DNA from 3 places in the Ornithinibacillus bavariensis genome. Region 3 is predicted to be linked to each of the others. Evidence: riboswitches for the same ligand, from Rfam matches in the RefSeq annotation. Region 3 holds a riboswitch; each other region holds the start of a gene.
What was found. A riboswitch is a leader RNA that binds a small molecule or an ion and turns the genes downstream of it on or off. The one in region 3 is predicted to bind cobalamin.
Positions count from the first base shown of each region.

Region 1: it holds a riboswitch for cobalamin, as region 3 does, so the genes downstream of both, HNR27_RS00200 (ribonucleoside-diphosphate reductase subunit alpha) here and HNR27_RS10785 (DUF4430 domain-containing protein) in region 3, are expected to answer to the same signal.
Region 2: it holds a riboswitch for cobalamin, as region 3 does, so the genes downstream of both, HNR27_RS13040 (acyl-CoA thioesterase) here and HNR27_RS10785 (DUF4430 domain-containing protein) in region 3, are expected to answer to the same signal.

Region 1 covers NZ_JBNPWZ010000001.1:36,216-41,756, reverse strand. The annotation lists gene HNR27_RS00205 (flavodoxin) at 1-302, opposite strand, end outside; gene HNR27_RS00200 (ribonucleoside-diphosphate reductase subunit alpha) at 299-2,521, opposite strand; cobalamin riboswitch at 2,706-2,892, opposite strand; gene HNR27_RS00195 (NAD-dependent deacylase) at 3,039-3,761, shown strand; gene HNR27_RS00190 (ABC transporter ATP-binding protein) at 4,323-5,117, opposite strand; gene HNR27_RS00185 (ABC transporter permease) at 5,119-5,541, opposite strand, start outside.
Region 2 covers NZ_JBNPWZ010000007.1:92,572-98,112, reverse strand. The annotation lists gene HNR27_RS13050 (uracil-DNA glycosylase) at 8-583, shown strand; gene HNR27_RS13045 (HD domain-containing protein) at 694-1,224, shown strand; gene HNR27_RS13040 (acyl-CoA thioesterase) at 1,405-1,884, opposite strand; cobalamin riboswitch at 2,080-2,257, opposite strand; gene HNR27_RS13035 (NADPH-dependent FMN reductase) at 2,461-3,015, shown strand; gene HNR27_RS13030 (LysM peptidoglycan-binding domain-containing protein) at 3,087-4,088, opposite strand; gene HNR27_RS13025 (tyrosine-protein phosphatase) at 4,309-5,085, shown strand; gene HNR27_RS13020 (APC family permease) at 5,118-5,541, opposite strand, start outside.
Region 3 covers NZ_JBNPWZ010000005.1:127,165-132,705, reverse strand. The annotation lists gene HNR27_RS10805 (RecQ family ATP-dependent DNA helicase) at 1-821, opposite strand, end outside; gene HNR27_RS10800 (YpbB family protein) at 847-1,881, opposite strand; gene HNR27_RS10795 (ferredoxin) at 2,013-2,261, shown strand; gene HNR27_RS10790 (ECF transporter S component) at 2,313-2,825, opposite strand; gene HNR27_RS10785 (DUF4430 domain-containing protein) at 2,831-3,283, opposite strand; cobalamin riboswitch at 3,442-3,623, opposite strand; gene HNR27_RS10780 (ATP-binding protein) at 3,669-5,438, opposite strand; gene HNR27_RS10775 (response regulator transcription factor) at 5,438-5,541, opposite strand, start outside.

The DNA of each region.
Region 1 (5,541 bases), on a different contig from region 3:
AGCCTATCAACCGCACCGCAAAAGTAACCAAACTGTGTATCCCCTGTTCCAAATACTGCAATATTATTTGGCTTATAGCCTATTTCTAAAATAAAGTCCTTTACCTCTTCTGGCGTACTGCCATTTTCCCATGTAAAGGTACCAATAAATACCACATCATAATCAGAAGGATGGACTGGAGGATCGATGCCGATACGGTGCTTATCCACCATCGCTCCTCTTGTCTCTAACTTCTTTTGAATATACTCGGCAACCTCTTCTGTATTACCACTGTAGGATAGGTAAGCAATTAATGTTTTCAACTGGAACACCACTCACATTCTTCTACATCGGTCGAGGTAGATCTTACATAATAAGTAGTTTTTAGTCCTTCTCTCCATGCCTGAAGATGTAGGTCTAGTAATACCGAAGCACGGATTGTATGTGGAACATAGAAATTAAAGGATATACTCTGATCAATATGTTTTTGGCGTACAGCATTTTGTTTAACAGACCAGCGTTGATCGACAATATATGCCGAGCGACGATAAATATCATACGTACGATGGTCTAAGTCTGGAGCTGTATTTGGAATTTTAAAGTCCTTTTTCTCTTCATGGTAGAACGGTTTAAAAACCGGATCAATACTTGCTGTAGATCCCGCAATCATAGCAGTTGTGGAATTTGGCGCAACTGCCATTAAGTAACCATTACGAATCCCTTTTTCCATTACGGCAGCTTTTAGCTCTTGCCATTTTTCACCGACATATCCTTTTTCATCGAAGTATGCTCCAGTACTCCATTTACTTCCTGTGAAGGCTGGATAGCTTCCCTTTTCCACACTTAATTCCATGCTACTCTTAATGGTCAAGAAAGCAATTTTCTCATACAAATCATCTGCGTATTCTACTGCCTCCTCTGTTTCCCAATGGATTTGCTTTTTCGCTAATAAATGATGCCAGCCGAATGTACCAAGTCCAATAGCACGGTACTTTTGGTTTGTAAGCTGTGCTTGAAGGATTGGTAATGTATTGATATCAATGACATTATCGAGCATTCGAACCTGTATTTTAATTAAGCGTTCTAACACATTATCGGGAACAGCCTTTCCTAGATTGATTGAGCTAAGATTACAAACTACATAATCTCCAGGCTTATACGTTTTGGTGATATACCCATTTTCATCTGTAAACTCTTCTAGAAATTCGGTTGGTGATTGATTTTGGGTAATTTCCGTACATAAATTGGAGCAATATATCATACCCAAATGTGCATTACTATTTTGTCTGTTTACCTCATCTCGATAAAACATAAATGGTGTCCCAGACTCAAGCTGAGAAATCATAATCCGCTTCATAATTAAAATAGCAGGCAGCTTCTTCTTCGTTAGTTTTTCACATTGGATACATTCCTCATATTTCTTTCTCCAGGACCCTTCCCCTTTTTCCTCATCATAAAAGTCCTCTAATGAGTATCCCATTACTTCACGAACTTCATGTGGGTCAAATAAATACCAATCTCCACGACTAGCTACCTGTTCCATGAAATAATCTGGAATGGACACACCGGTGAAAATATCATGTGCACGCATCCGGTCATCCCCATTATTTAATTTCAAATCTAAAAAAGCTTCAATATCCATATGCCAAACATCCAAATAAACTGCTATTGCCCCTTTACGCGTACCAAGCTGATCCACGCTTACTGCTGTGTTATTCAGTTGCTTAATCCAAGGAACTACTCCGCTAGACATCCCTTTAAACCCTTTAATCGAGCTACCCCTAGAACGGATTTTCCCCATATAGACACCGATTCCACCGCCATTTTTTGAAAGCTTTGCTATATCGGTATTACTATCATAAATAGACTGTAGGCTATCATCCACTGTATCTATAAAACAGCTAGATAGCTGTCCATGTGTTTTCCCAGCATTAGCTAGTGTTGGTGTGGCAACCGTCATATATAAATTGCTTAACGCCCAATATGCCTCCAGAACTAAATCAAGACGACTTGCTTTATCCTCATCCTTCATAAGATGCATGGCAATAACCATCCATCGCTCCTGAGGAAGTTCATACGTGTTTTTATCATGGTCTGTAGCTAAGTATCGGTTAGCAAGGGTATAGAGACCTAAATATGTGAACTGTAGGTCATGCTCCGGATTTATATGATTAGCTAAAAAATCTATATCTTCTTTTGAATATGTATCAAGTAATTTACTCGTGTATATTCCCTCTTGTGTTAAGTCTTTTAGGAGCTGATAAAAGCTGCCATATTTTAATGCGACATCATAATTCCTATTTTTTGCAGCTTGATGGTAAAGCTTTTGTAAGTATAATCGGCTAGCAACAAAACTCCAATTCGAATTTGCTTCGTCAATAATCTCTAGTGCACGTTTAGTGAGTGTATCAATAGCCTTGTCAAAAGAGGTTTCCCCAGAAACATCCATAGTTAAATCGGCTGGATTCACCGGTAAATTTTCTACAGCAAAACGGATAATTGGATCTAGCTTTTCTTTTAATGTTACTTCTGTTGACAGCATCCTTCATTCCTCCTAATAGTAAAACTAGCAACATGCTAAAATAAGGTAAATATGGCTTGGAAATTAGCTCTTTTCTATAAATAGAAAAGCCGCTCACCCACGGATGAACGGCATACAAAAAACGACAGAAATTATCTAAATATGTATAACTCCATCGCCTCATACTCTTTCAACCCGAAGAAAAATGAAACTATAAGTGATGGCAGGTCTCCTGGCTTGTGCGTCACTCTACTAAAGTCCTTCCCATATCATTATGTTATCGATACAGTGGAATTCTCGTTCGTCAACACTAACAGTTGCGGGGACAGCTCCAGATTTTCACTGGATTCCCTTTTCAGACAATATATGTCACCATTACTTTTAAGTACTATATATAGTATTATATTATTATATTATCACAATATATTGTATTAATAGCCTATCATAGTTTTATAGACTTTGCAAACATATTTTAATTCCATTCGTAAATGGGAGGGATTTTGGGTACAATAGCATTATCAAGTGGAGGTCGATTTATATGAATAAAATTGTAGAATTAATTCGTTCTGCTTCCTATACAATTGTATTTACTGGTGCTGGTATGTCTACTGAAAGCGGCTTACCAGATTTCCGCTCCAAGGATAGAGGACTATGGACTAAATTCAATCCAGATGAACTAGCTAATGTACATGCACTTCAGGATAACTTTGAAGAATTTACGAGCTTTTACCAGTATAGACTCCGAGAGATTGATAAATATCAGCCCCATGAGGGCCACCAAATTCTTGGAAATTGGGAAAAACGTGGGTTAATAAAAGGAATTATCACACAAAATGTGGACGGCTTTCACCATGATGCCGGAAACCAAAATGTAATGGAGCTTCATGGTACATTTCGAAGGTTTTTCTGTAATCAATGTTTGAGAGACCAGGACCGAGAAGAGTACTTGAATGGCAAAAGCCACTGTAAATATTGTGATGGACCTGTAAGACCAGGAATTGTCCTATTTGGAGAGATGCTTCCTGAGGATGTTTTTCTCCAAGCAGAAATTGAAACTTCTAAATCTGATTTATTTATCGTTCTAGGCTCATCATTAACAGTTACTCCCGCCAATATGTTCCCACTAATAGCAACTGAGCGTGGCGCCAAGCTTATTATCGTCAATCGTGAACCAACACCAATGGACATGTACGCCGATTTCATTGTTCGTGATAAAAGTATCAAAGAGTTTTTAATTATGATTGAAAAGGAATTATCATAAAAGCATGTTCGGCAGTATGAACTTTCTGCGATATATTGGCGTTCGATAGTCTATTAGACTCACGCACCTACTTCCAGCTACTTTTTGTCTATTAGAATGCTTCTATTAGACTCAGGCACCTACTTCCAGCTGCTTTCTGTCTATTAGAACGCTTCTATTAGACTCAAGCACCTACTTTCAGCCACTTTCTGTCTATTAGACCGCTTCTATTAGACTCAACCACCTACTTTCAGCTGCTTTCTGTCTATTAGAACGCTTCTATTAGACTCAAGCACCTACTTTCATGCGATTTCTGTCCATTAGAACGCTTCTATTAGACTCAAGCACCTACTTTCAGCCACTTTCTGTCTATTAGACCGCTTCTATTAGACTCACGCACCTACTTTCATGCGATTTCTGTCTATTAGAACGCTTCTATTAGACTCAGGCACCTACTTCCAGCTACTTTTTGTCTATTAGCGCTCCTCAAGCAGACTTTTCTTTTGAATAATTATTTATTCATGCAGTCTACGAATGAGTGATTCTAAATAAAAACAGGAGCGCTCCTCGCTCCTGTTTCGATTATCCCAATACAGCACGGTCACTTTCAAATTGTTCTCCGCGAATACGTTGGAATTCTTTTAATAGATCTTCTATTGTTAAATTCTGTTTCTTTTCACCATGGATATCTAAAATGATTTGCCCTTTATCCATCATAATCAGCCGATTTCCTAAATCAAGTGCTTGCTGCATATTATGGGTAACCATTAAGGTTGTTAAGCCATGCTCTGCAACAACATCCTTCGTTAGTTTCGTGATTAATGCGGCTCGTGATGGATCCAGTGCTGCTGTATGTTCATCAAGAAGTAAAATATTCGGGTTAGTGAAAGTTGCCATCAATAGAGAAAGTGCTTGACGCTCTCCACCAGATAACAATCCCACTTTAGCATTCAGCCTATCCTCAAGACCTAAATTTAACGTTTTTAAATGTTCCTTAAATTCTACTTTCCTCAGTTTTGTAACACCAGGCTTTAAATTCCGCTTTCTGATGCGCGAATAAGCCATCGCTAGGTTTTCCTCAATCGTCATGGATGGAGCTGTGCCTGCCATCGGATCTTGGAATACGCGACCTATGTAGGCAGAGCGTTTAAATTCGGGGAGACTGGTAACATTCTTTTCAGCAATAACGACCTCGCCAACATCTGGTACTAGATTGCCAGAAATAATATTCATGAGCGTAGATTTACCAGCTCCATTACTACCTATAACCGTTACAAAATCGCCTTCTCTTAATTCTAAATTAATTCTTTGTAACGCCTTTTTTTCATCTGGAGTACCTTCATTAAATGTAATGGACACATCTTTTACATGTAACATATTAGGCCTCCTCCTTTAATTCAACTAGTGCAGCACGCTTTTGTAATCGGCGCTTCTTTTCCCTCTGTCCCTGAAGAACTTTCGGTGCAACAAGGGCAACGATAACGATGAATGCAGTAATTAGCTTCATATCACCTGTTTCTAAAAATTCAACCCGTAATGCCAGGGTTACAACTATCCTATACACGATTGCTCCACCAATGACGGCAATGGTTGCAATCGCGATTGTTTTCTTGCCAAACAGAGCTTCACCGATAATAACGGAGGCTAGACCGATAACAATCATTCCGATTCCCATCTGAACATCAGCAAATCCACCAATCTGGGCAATTAACGCTCCACTAAGCGCAACCATCGCATTCGAAATTCCTACACCGAGTATAATTAAATTGTCTGTGTTTGCCGAAAGACTCCGGATCATTCG
Region 2 (5,541 bases), on a different contig from region 3:
ATAATTCATGAGTGAGTTTTGCCCAGAAGTTTGGCCAGAGGACCCTGTCCCGTCATGCCTAACCGAATGCCAAGAATGTGGCTTATATCGACAAGGGTCAAGAATGATTTGGGGTGAAGGCAACCCGAAAGCTCCAATAATGATTATTCTAGACAATCCAGGGGCACGTGAGGATCGAAAGGGTAATCCTATGGTATGTGGTACGCGACAAACCTTACAGCAAGCAACGCATGAAGCAGGATTAACCAAAAAACAACTCTATGTCACCTATATCTTAAAAAGGCAACCAGTTCGAGCCTATGATAAAGAGAAGACACGAGCTATTTGTATGCAGCATTTATTAGAGCAATTAGCTGAGCAAAATCCAAAGCTGATTGTTTGTCTTGGTAATGTTGCGGTTCAGGCCTTTTTCCGCAATTCGGAACTGGATGTAAAAGGTTTGAGAGGTAAGTGGCATCTAGTGGGCGAACACACTGTAACTGCTGCATATCATCCACTTGCCGCTAGACGTCGACCTAATTTATATCCATTACTTCGTGAAGATATGCAGTTTGTGGCAGCACGGATTAGGGAAATAAACTAGTACCGTGAAATTTTTATGATTACCTTTACTTTGGTTGGATTTTTTCAATTGCATTCTATCGCTTCAAATGGTAATATATCGATAATTTTATCAGTCAGGAGGGGACATCTATGAGAACAGTAACCTTAACCAATATTTACCTTCATCCGATAACGCAAAAATATGTAAGACGCTCTGGAATGGCACATGCAATTTCTGTTGCCTACCATGCATATGACTTAGCAATAAAATATGGTGTTAATCCTGATTTAGCAGCAAAGGCAGGTTTTCTACACGATATTGGTCATTATGAATGGTATAGTGAAGGAAAATGGGATTACCGACTTTATCGTGAGTATGATATCCATCCGATAAAAGGAGCGGAACGTGCACATAAGCTACTCGTACGTTTGGGAGAGGATAAGCATGTTGCCAAAGAAATCGCCCATGCTATTCTTTTTCACACGGATTCTGCACTCCCAACAGGAGAATTCCAATTCACCCCTCTTCAAAAAGTTGTACATCTAGCAGATGAATCTGACAAAGAACCTGGAAACAAGCATCATTATCGAAATATGGATAGGGAAAAAGAGCTTTATTTAATTGCAGAGCTAGATAAGAAAATAGACGCCGCTATTTCAAATGATGGAAAAAGTTCTTAAAAGGAGAACGGAAGGAATTTTAATAGAGGATGGGACATAACGAAACAATCATTTCGAAGGGTCGGATCATTTACTGTTTCGTGTAATGTGTTTTCCAAGCGTTTTTCGCACCGATCAAGTAGTGTTGAAGAACACTTGTGTCCCACCTCATAACCATCACTAAAAAATCATGCTGATAAATTATTTCATCTTTTCTGCACTTATTTGTAGACGCCTGTTTCTTCTAGTTGGAGCACTCAAAAATAGTCGCTTTTCCTCCTCGGTTTCCGGTATAACCCCACAGACAGGTGTAGGCTTTCCAGCTTGATCAACAGCGACCATCGTAAGAATTGCTGTTGTTGTAATCGTCTTTTCTCCTGATTGAATGTTTTGGCATTCTACTTTTACGAACACCTCCATGGAGGTTCTCCCCGTCGATATAACAACACCTTCTAGGTGCAGAATATCACCAACCCGAGCAGATGAAAGAAAGTTAACCGTATCAATTGAGGCAGTGACAACAACCTGATTACTATGTTTCATCGCTGTGATAGCAGCAATTTCATCAATATAAGCAAGTACGGTCCCACCGAAAATAGTACCTAAATGATTTGTATCCGGTGGCAGTACCAGCTTTGTTTGATTTGTTCTGGATACATTCGTCGATAACTTTTCTGTCATATTATTTCCTCTTTTCCTGTTTTGTCAATAGGCCTTCTAGTTAGAGGAGAGAGACGTGAAATGTAGATAGTATTCACAATACTAAAAAAACCCATCCGATAAGATGGGTTTACAAACAAGAGCAAAAATAGCAGTGGTTGAACTGCTACCAACATCATTACCCTCGTTATACCTCCCCAACTCCCGAAGAAGATATTACTATATGTACTATTGGCAGGTCTCCTGACTTATGCTATAACCTACTCTAATCCCTTCCCGTTCATAAACAGTGGTTTTGATTATTTCGTCAGCATTTACAGTTGCGGGTACAGTTCTGGTTTTTCACCAGATTCCCTATTAAGTCTATTATGACACCAATCTTACCGGTAAAACTATTTAACTTTTATCGTACATCACAACTATAATCAATACCTGTCATTTTGACAAATATATTAGGGCGTTATGTAACGTGAATACATAAAGCGTATAACGAAAGAGATACTATTAGCGTTAGTAGAGAAACTGATGTTTTGACTTATAATTTTGTTTTTTCTACAATTTAATTTGTATCAGAATACAAGAATAAGGATGATTGAGATGACAAAAGTTGGAGTTCTAGTAGGAAGCCTTCGAAAGGAATCATATTCTAAAAAGCTTGCTAAAAATGTAATGGGCTATTTCCCAGAAGGATTTGAAACAGAGTTAATAGAAATCGGTAATCTACCTTTTTATAATCAGGATTTTGATGATGAGAATAATGCACCAGAAGTGCTACACGAGTTCAGACAAAAAATTGGGGAATGTGATACATTTTTATTTGTAACACCTGAATATAATCGTTCGATTCCAGCTGTGTTAAAAAATGCATTAGATACAGCCTCTCGTCCAAAGACAGATAATAAATGGGGTGGAAAGCCTGCAGCAATCATAAGCCAATCCCCAGGAGGGATCGGTGGATTTGGAGCTAACCATCATTTGCGCCAAATGCTAACTTGTGTGAATGTACCAGTACTTCAGCAACCTGAAGCATATATTGGTAATGTAGCAACACTAATGAATGAGAGTGGAGCAATTACTAATGAAGGCACTGCTGAATTCTTACAAAAGTTTGTAGTGAAATTTGTAGACTTTATCAAGCGATTCGAGGATTAATGAAGAGGAAATGGCCAGTTCCTGTTTAAGGGATCTGGCCATTAATCCATGTAGGGCTGGTACATAAAATTTTATTGATTTCTATGAAATAAATCCCGTAGCTCTTCCATTTTCTTTTCCACTAAAGGATAGAAGTTATTCTTCGCATGAGTTGTTGAATTTCCTCCAAAAAAATTAGTACCAGGACAGGATTTAACCTCATTGTCCTTTGCGTTGTCGAGTACCCTTTCCTTTGTTTTGTAGTGCCACCAATGATGATAGGTGATTGTGTCAATAGATGGTTCTAAGGAAAATTTTAAGCTTAGCAGTGCCGTTACGAATATAATTGTATCTCTTTGTTCCTGTGTCATAACATCATGACCAAGATCAAAGTCTCCGACATGCTCGATAGCAATGCCATTTTCATTAGCCTTTGTCCCAATGGTTCCCTCAGGGGCAATATTAATCGGACGAGAAAGAGCAATTTTTCCGTCGGGGAAGGTAGTGATATTCTGGGCAATATTACTCCAACCCATTGTTTTCATATGATGCTGCTGCATACTGTTTAACATTTGAAAATAATTGTTACCATGAAAATGCTTGTAGGAAGGTCGCCACGTATGATGCTGTTGAATGAGATGGATTTCCCTTGTGAACTTCTGGTTGAGCAGCCAGTCCTGAAATTCCTCTCTAGTCATTACAATATGCTGTCCTTCCATGTTCAATGGCTTTGGCTTAATTGTTAGCATTTGCCCTGGACGTAATTGCTTAGAGGGAAGACGATTCACATGTTGGATGATCTCCTCGGTTGAGTGAAATTCTTTAGCTATTTGTTGTAAGGTTTCCCCAGGAGCAACTTCATGGATCACTGGTACGATTAGCTTCTGCCCCTCTAGTAGGGTGTTAGACTGGAGACCATTTGTGATTTTAAGTTCGTATGTGGAGGTACTAAATTGTTTAGCAATTTTAGGCAATGTATCACCACCCTTTACTTCATATAGGTTTGAGGTTGAACTAGCGTGAGAAGTGGATGGTAAATGTAAGAATAATACAATAAATAGAACTAAAAGTGAAACAATCAAATGTTTCTTCATACGTAATCTCCTTCTCCTTGAATTAGGCATTTATTTTAAATGAGCTTTTATTATAGTCTCGTTTGGATTTTGATTTTTATTCTTAGGAAGGATTCCAAGGGGAATAGCCAAACTCTCCTCACTATGATATGTTTGGAACATACGCTTCTAATGGGATTAAGATATAATTTTTATAATAGGAAGCAGTGAAGACTACAGAGATAAAATGGGGGAGAGGAAATTGGAACAGGCAATAAAGGATATTTTGCTGGAAGGTAGTTTTAATTTTCGAGATGTAGGTGGAATGATAACCGAGGATGGCCGTCATGTTAGAAAAGGTAAGCTTTTTCGTTCAGGAAATTTGAGCCTATTGACAGCAGCAGGCATCGAAGTCTTGCAGGGGTTGGAAATTAAACATATCTGTGACCTGCGTGATCAGGATGAAATAACGAACCATCCAGATCCAGAAATCACTGGGATTAAATGGATTCATATTCCACTGATGAATGATGAAGCTGCAGTAAGGCAAGCTGGAGATATTATAAAATTTGAGGATAAGCTAATTAATAGTAAACCCGGTGAAATGCTACTGAATATGAACCGTGCAATGGTGGGGAAAACGGCAGCGTTTGAAAAGATATTTAGGATTTTATTGGATGAACCTGATAAAGCCCTTTTATTCCACTGCATGGCGGGAAAGGATAGAACTGGAGCTGTTGCTGCACTACTTCTAAGTGCACTTGGTGTTTCACGTCAATTAATCGAGGAGGATTATTTATATACGAATAATGCTCTAGAAATTATGGAAAAAAGTTTTGAGAAAATCGGTTACGCTTTCCCAGAGCATATTGATCGTGATGTCGTCATAGCGATGTACGAAGCTCGTGTTGCATATATACGTGCATTTTTTGATGAGATAGAAGAGAAATATGGAAATGTGGAAAACTATTTAATAAATGGCGTAGGATTAGAAAAAGAAGAAATTCATCAGTTAAGAAATTCTTTATTAGAAAAGTAAGTTAAAAAGGGTGAGCGCCCATAAAGGTTTGCTCACCCTTTCTTATGCATCAAGCTATTTTTCCAGCCATATAAGCCATAAATTAACAAGCCTATTACAAACCAGATTCCTGATGCAATTAATGTATGTGCTGATAACTGTGTCATTAGGAATAGACATAACAAAAAGGATACGATTGGAATGACCGGAAAGAACGGAACACGAAATCCCCCAGCTGGAATATTAGGGTCCTTTCGTAAAAAGATCACACCAAGCGATATGATGGTAAATGCTAGCAATGTCCCCATGTTAGCCATTTCGGTTAGCTTGGCTAAAGGTACGATACCCGCACAAAAGGCAATCAAAAAGGAAAAGATCCAAGTACTAAAGACTGGTGAGTTCCCCTTCGCATTTAATTGACTCATGCGTTTTGGGAGTAGTCGGTCACGTCCTAAAGCGAAAAGTAGTCTTGTCCCT
Region 3 (5,541 bases):
ATTCGATCCATCTGTTCCATACCACCATGGTAGTATGCGATTCGTTGATTAGGTAGCCGTACCGATAATTGTAAGGCAACACTCTCACAAGACACTTTACTAGAAAAATAAATAAGCGTTGGTACCTTATAGTTGGACAGGTATCTCGTTAATACTTCAAGCTTTTCGTCTTGATCTTCTACTTCTTGAATAGTAAGCATAATATTTTCTCGATCCATAGGATAAATATGCTTTACCATCCATGGCCTTTCAAGAGACTTTATGATGTCTTGTTGTACCTCTCTTGTTGCTGTTGCACTAAGAGCAAGGACAGGAGGATTTCCTAATTGTTCTAAGACCTTATTTAATTTTTGGTAATCTGGTCTAAATTCATGCCCCCACTGAGAAATACAATGTGCCTCATCAATGACAAATAAGCTAATGGTTTGTTGTTTCAGATAAAGAAACAGTTCTTTCTGTTGTAATATCTCTGGTGAAACAAAGATTAGTTTATAGTCTTGTAATGTTTGATAAATATATCTTTTCTGGTCAAAATCAAGAAAGCTATTAATAGCAACAACATCTTTAAATCCTGAAGACTTTAATTGTTTTACTTGATCCATCATCAGAGAAATTAATGGGGATACTACAATCGTTATTCCTGATAGTAATAAAGAGGGTAGTTGATAACAAATAGACTTCCCTGTACCTGTCGGGAGAATTCCTAAAACATCGCTCCCATTTAAAATATCCATAATAATTTCTTTTTGCCCTATCCGAAATGTTTTATAACCAAAATTGCTTTCTAATACTTGTTCTAGGGATATGGAAGTATTATTCATATAACTCATCCTCTGAATAACTTTCTTATAGTCTTGTTAAGACTAATCGTATTTGAAAATAACTTATATACGGATTGCAATTGTCCTTAATTGTCTTTAGTTTATAACTATTACAACGATTAATAACGGAAACTATCTCTTTTCTTGTTTTTGTATCCACAAAGGGCTCAATTGAGAATTCTTTATCGTATAATGCAATTTCAACAATATGATCATACACCGTATTTAATTTTAGTTTTCTTATTTTAGCAATTGTTTCTGGACTGTACCGTTCAATTAAGAGTTGATAGGTTTGGTTTGCTGTTTTGGTAATAAACTTGTTATTATTATTTTCTATTATAAGCTGATAAAGTACTGGGTAGTCTTCTTTATGACGATGAATCTGATACATCATCTGATGAATTATTCCTACTGTAAGAAGATTAACATCGTGTATCGATAATTGATAGTTGAGAGCAATTTGATCCATGCTCATCCCGTAGTGATGGTATCCACTTAATCGATTCACCAATACTTCGGCTTCTCTTTCCTCAAGGCCTTTTAATAGTTTATGAAGCTCCTCGTAAAGGATTAAAGATGCAGTCACGCTCCAGTTTTTCTTATAAAAGGCTTTTACCCAACCTGCTACATCTACGTCGTCCACAACAGGAATAAAAGCGGTATTTTTCATTCGTATATTTGAGTATGTCTGGATTAATAAATGTAGTCTTTTAAAAAACAAAACATCTGTACCATTATATAATAAGCCTCTATAATAAGCGTACAATGGGGACTTTTTAAATTTAATTAAATGCCTTCTTCCTTTCTCTGTAATTCGATAATAACCATCCTTAGACCCATTATCCACTAATTTCTTCTGTTGTAAATTTGAAACAATTGCTTGTAAATCTATGCGACGTAATGTTGGATAGATCCCGTAATATTGTTCTAGCTGAAAGAGTCTTGCATCATGGACAGATTGTATCGATTTCTTTCCAACTAATAGGTGAAATATCCCAGAAATGCTTCTATTTTCATTAATTTCAGTTATACAATCTAATATTATCCCTTCGAAATACATTCTAATCTACCTCTTTCTATCCTATCTCTATCATACCATCAGTTGGCAAAGGTTGAATTATAAAATGATAGTTATTAAAATAATAGTGGAGCACCAAAAAAGTACGTAACAAGGGGAAAACAGCTGTGAGAATAAAGTATACAATAGTTGATAAGGAAACATGTATTGCTTGTGGTGCTTGTGGATTAACTTGTCCAGGTATTTTTGATTACGATGATGAAGGGTTAGCTTATGTAACTATCGATCATAATAGTGGAAATAAGGAAGTTCCTGAATCACAAGAGGATGATGTGTTAGATGCTTATGAGGGTTGTCCAAGTAACTCCATCAAGATTTCAGAAGAACCGTTTAATGGTAACCCATTAAAGTTTGGTGAATAGCATAAAAAAAAGGCTGACTTTAACAATTGCAAATATAAAGTCAGCCTTTTTTTAGTTAATCGTATGCAAATGATTGTTAATATATTTTTTAAATACGTAAGCTATTGTTGGATACAGCAATAGCATAAACACTGCATTTCCTATCGCATGATACGTATCAAAGGGCAGTCCAGCTAAATAATATACGATAAAGCCTTGACCAGTTACTTGATAATTAGTTAGCGAAACAATAATCCCGTATAGGTAACCACTGAAAAAACTAAAAATAACAATGACTATGAACGGAATCTTTTTGAACGCCTTTCCCATCAAACCACTCAAGATACCGATAATTCCCCATGCTAGAATTTGCCAAATTGTCCAAATGCCAGTTCCTAGAATCATATTGGATAAAAACGTTACTAAAAACGCTAAAATAAAACCAGCTATCGGTCCTAAAAAAATGCCACTAATAATAATAACTGAAGTTACGGGTTGGACATTTGGTATATAATTAACTGCGATACGTCCAACTACAGCAAGTGTGGCAAGTAATGCTAGTAGAGTAATTTTATAGATATTCAATTAAATCATTCCCAAGATTGGTAATCAAAATTAACCGTATCTCCATCGTTTAGTTTTACATCGCCTGCACCTACCATGGATGGCTCACCATTTACCGAAAACATCCATGACATTTTGTTCGCTTCGTCATACTCTATACCTTCAATCGCTTTTATAAACCCACCTTCTTCAACCATGTCAAAGTTTGCTTTCATAACTGCTAATAAATTATCGCCATCTTTGATAACAACTTCTTTTTCATCAATTACTTCGGCCTCTTTATCCTTTGATAAGATAATGGTAACCTTGGCCTCTTCTTGGTCTTCTTTTGTATTTGCGGAAGTATTAGATTTTTCATTTTGCGTTGCGTTATTTTGCCCGCTATTGTTGTTGCTTTCCGTCTTTTCGTCATTCGTACATCCTGTTAAAACAACTATTACTAGTAGCATTGAGAATAACTTAAATAAAATAGATTTCATGATTTCTCCTCCATTAACTTAATCTGTTGAGAACAGGGTGTATAAAAATAGAGCTAACCCCGTAACAAGGTTAGCTCTTTTGACAGTCTCATAACCATAATAAGTAATCAATACTCTTATGTACTTGATTGTCTCAATTGTCCTATCCTCGGGATCATTGATACAAATGAATACTGGCAGGTCTACTGACTTGTGATTAATAGCCTACTATAAGCCCTTCCCGTATATATTATATACAGTGGTTATGCTTATTTCGTCATCACTTACAGTTGCGAGGACAGTTCTAGATTTTCACTAGATTCCCTTTTAAGTTCACAACACCAATATCATCAATTTTGTATTCAATTCTATTAATTAGGATAACATATCATTCTAAAATTACAAGTTATATTTCATCTGTTTTAGGAAGCTGAAAATTAAATGTCGTACCAACATTGAGTTTACTTTTAACGGTAATTGTTCCCTTATGACTTGTAATAATATTCTTTGCTATCGATAATCCAAGCCCTGTACCTTTCACATGTTTATTTCTCGTTCTTGATTTATCTGCCTTGTAAAAACGTTCAAAAACAAATGGTAAATCCTCTTCCGGTATTCCACTTCCACTATCTTCAACAGATACAGATAACCCATTTTGGTCATTTTCTACCTTTACCTTCACAAACCCACCCTCACTAGTATGTCGGATTGCGTTGTCAATTAGGTTAGTAAATACTTGTTCGATTCGGTCTGGATCAAAAATTGCTTGAGGATCGGCCATATTCTTTGTAAGTACAAGCTCGATATGATGTTCCTCTGCAACCCCTCTAAATTTCCGATAGATTCGATCAACATAAGGCTCTACTTCAACCATTTCGGTTTTTAGCGTCAGATGACCCGCTTCCATACTTGCTAAGTCAAGCAGTTCATTAACAAGGCGACTAAGTCTTAAGGATTCCTCATAAATGATTTGGGCTAATTCATTCTTTTCCTCTTTCGTCTCGGCAATATCATCTACAATAGCTTCACTATAGCCTTGTAACATCGATATTGGCGTTCGAAGCTCATGTGATACATTAGCGATAAAGTCCTTACGAAGTTTATCTAGTCTTCTCTCTTCCGTCATATCACGCATTACTGCAACTGCACCACGGATATATGACTGATCATATAATGGTGTCATAATCATAACCCAGGTTCTACCTTGAATAGTGATTTCTTCGAGAACCTCTTTTTCACCATCAATAACCTCTTGAAATAGTGCAAGTAATTCCTTTGGCAGCTTCCGAACACCATCTGATTTTTCTATATTTTGCTCAAACTCCCATGCTTCCATAAACATTTCAGCAGGGCGATTCGTTGCAATAATTTCACCACTACGACTTAATGTTATCACACCATCTGCCATCGAATTAACAATGCTTGATAGCTGTTCTTTTTCCTGTCTTAAAGCATTAATATGGAATTTCAGCTGTCGTCCCATGTGATTGAATGCCATTGCTAGTTCGCCGATTTCATCATGTGTTAAAATCGGTACTTTGGTGTTAAATTCACCTCTAGTTAAATCAAATGCTGCTTCCCTCATTTTGATTAGTGGTGATGTAATACGCGTCGATAGAAAGAAGGCAAAGATAGTCGTTAGAATGATAGCCACTGCCGCTGCTAAAAGAATAATTTTCGTTGTTTCAGCTTTTGTCTTATCCACTATCGCTAGGGATTGATAGATAAGAACTGCTGCATCTGTATTAGGTACCGCCACTCCAACAAGCATCACACCTAATTCTTGATTAGGAACTTCGATTTGCTTTTTAATCGGATCATGCGAATTTAAAACCTCTTGTATATACATCTCTTTAGTAAACCAGTTATCATTAATAGCAGTAAGATTCGAGTCATTAGTATCAGAAGCCCAAATATCACCATTGGAAAATTCGATAATTACCTTACTAGCTGGATCTTTTACACGCTCAGTCGTTTCATATATTAGTGATCTGTCTTCATGATTCTCTACCATTACGGAAACCTTTGTAGCGGTTTGTAATAAATCCTCTTCTGCCTCTTGAATATGAAAGTTCTCAAAAAACTCAAGTAAAAATATCGTTAATAAAAATAATACAAAACAAACTAGCAATAAAATGGTTACTGCTAGTTTTCCTACTACACTACGCCAAAACATTATTCATCATCTACCTCAAATTTGTATCCTACCCCCCAAACAGTCACAATCATTTTTGCGGCTTCCTTGGAAACGGTATTAAGCTTCTCACGTAATCGTTTAA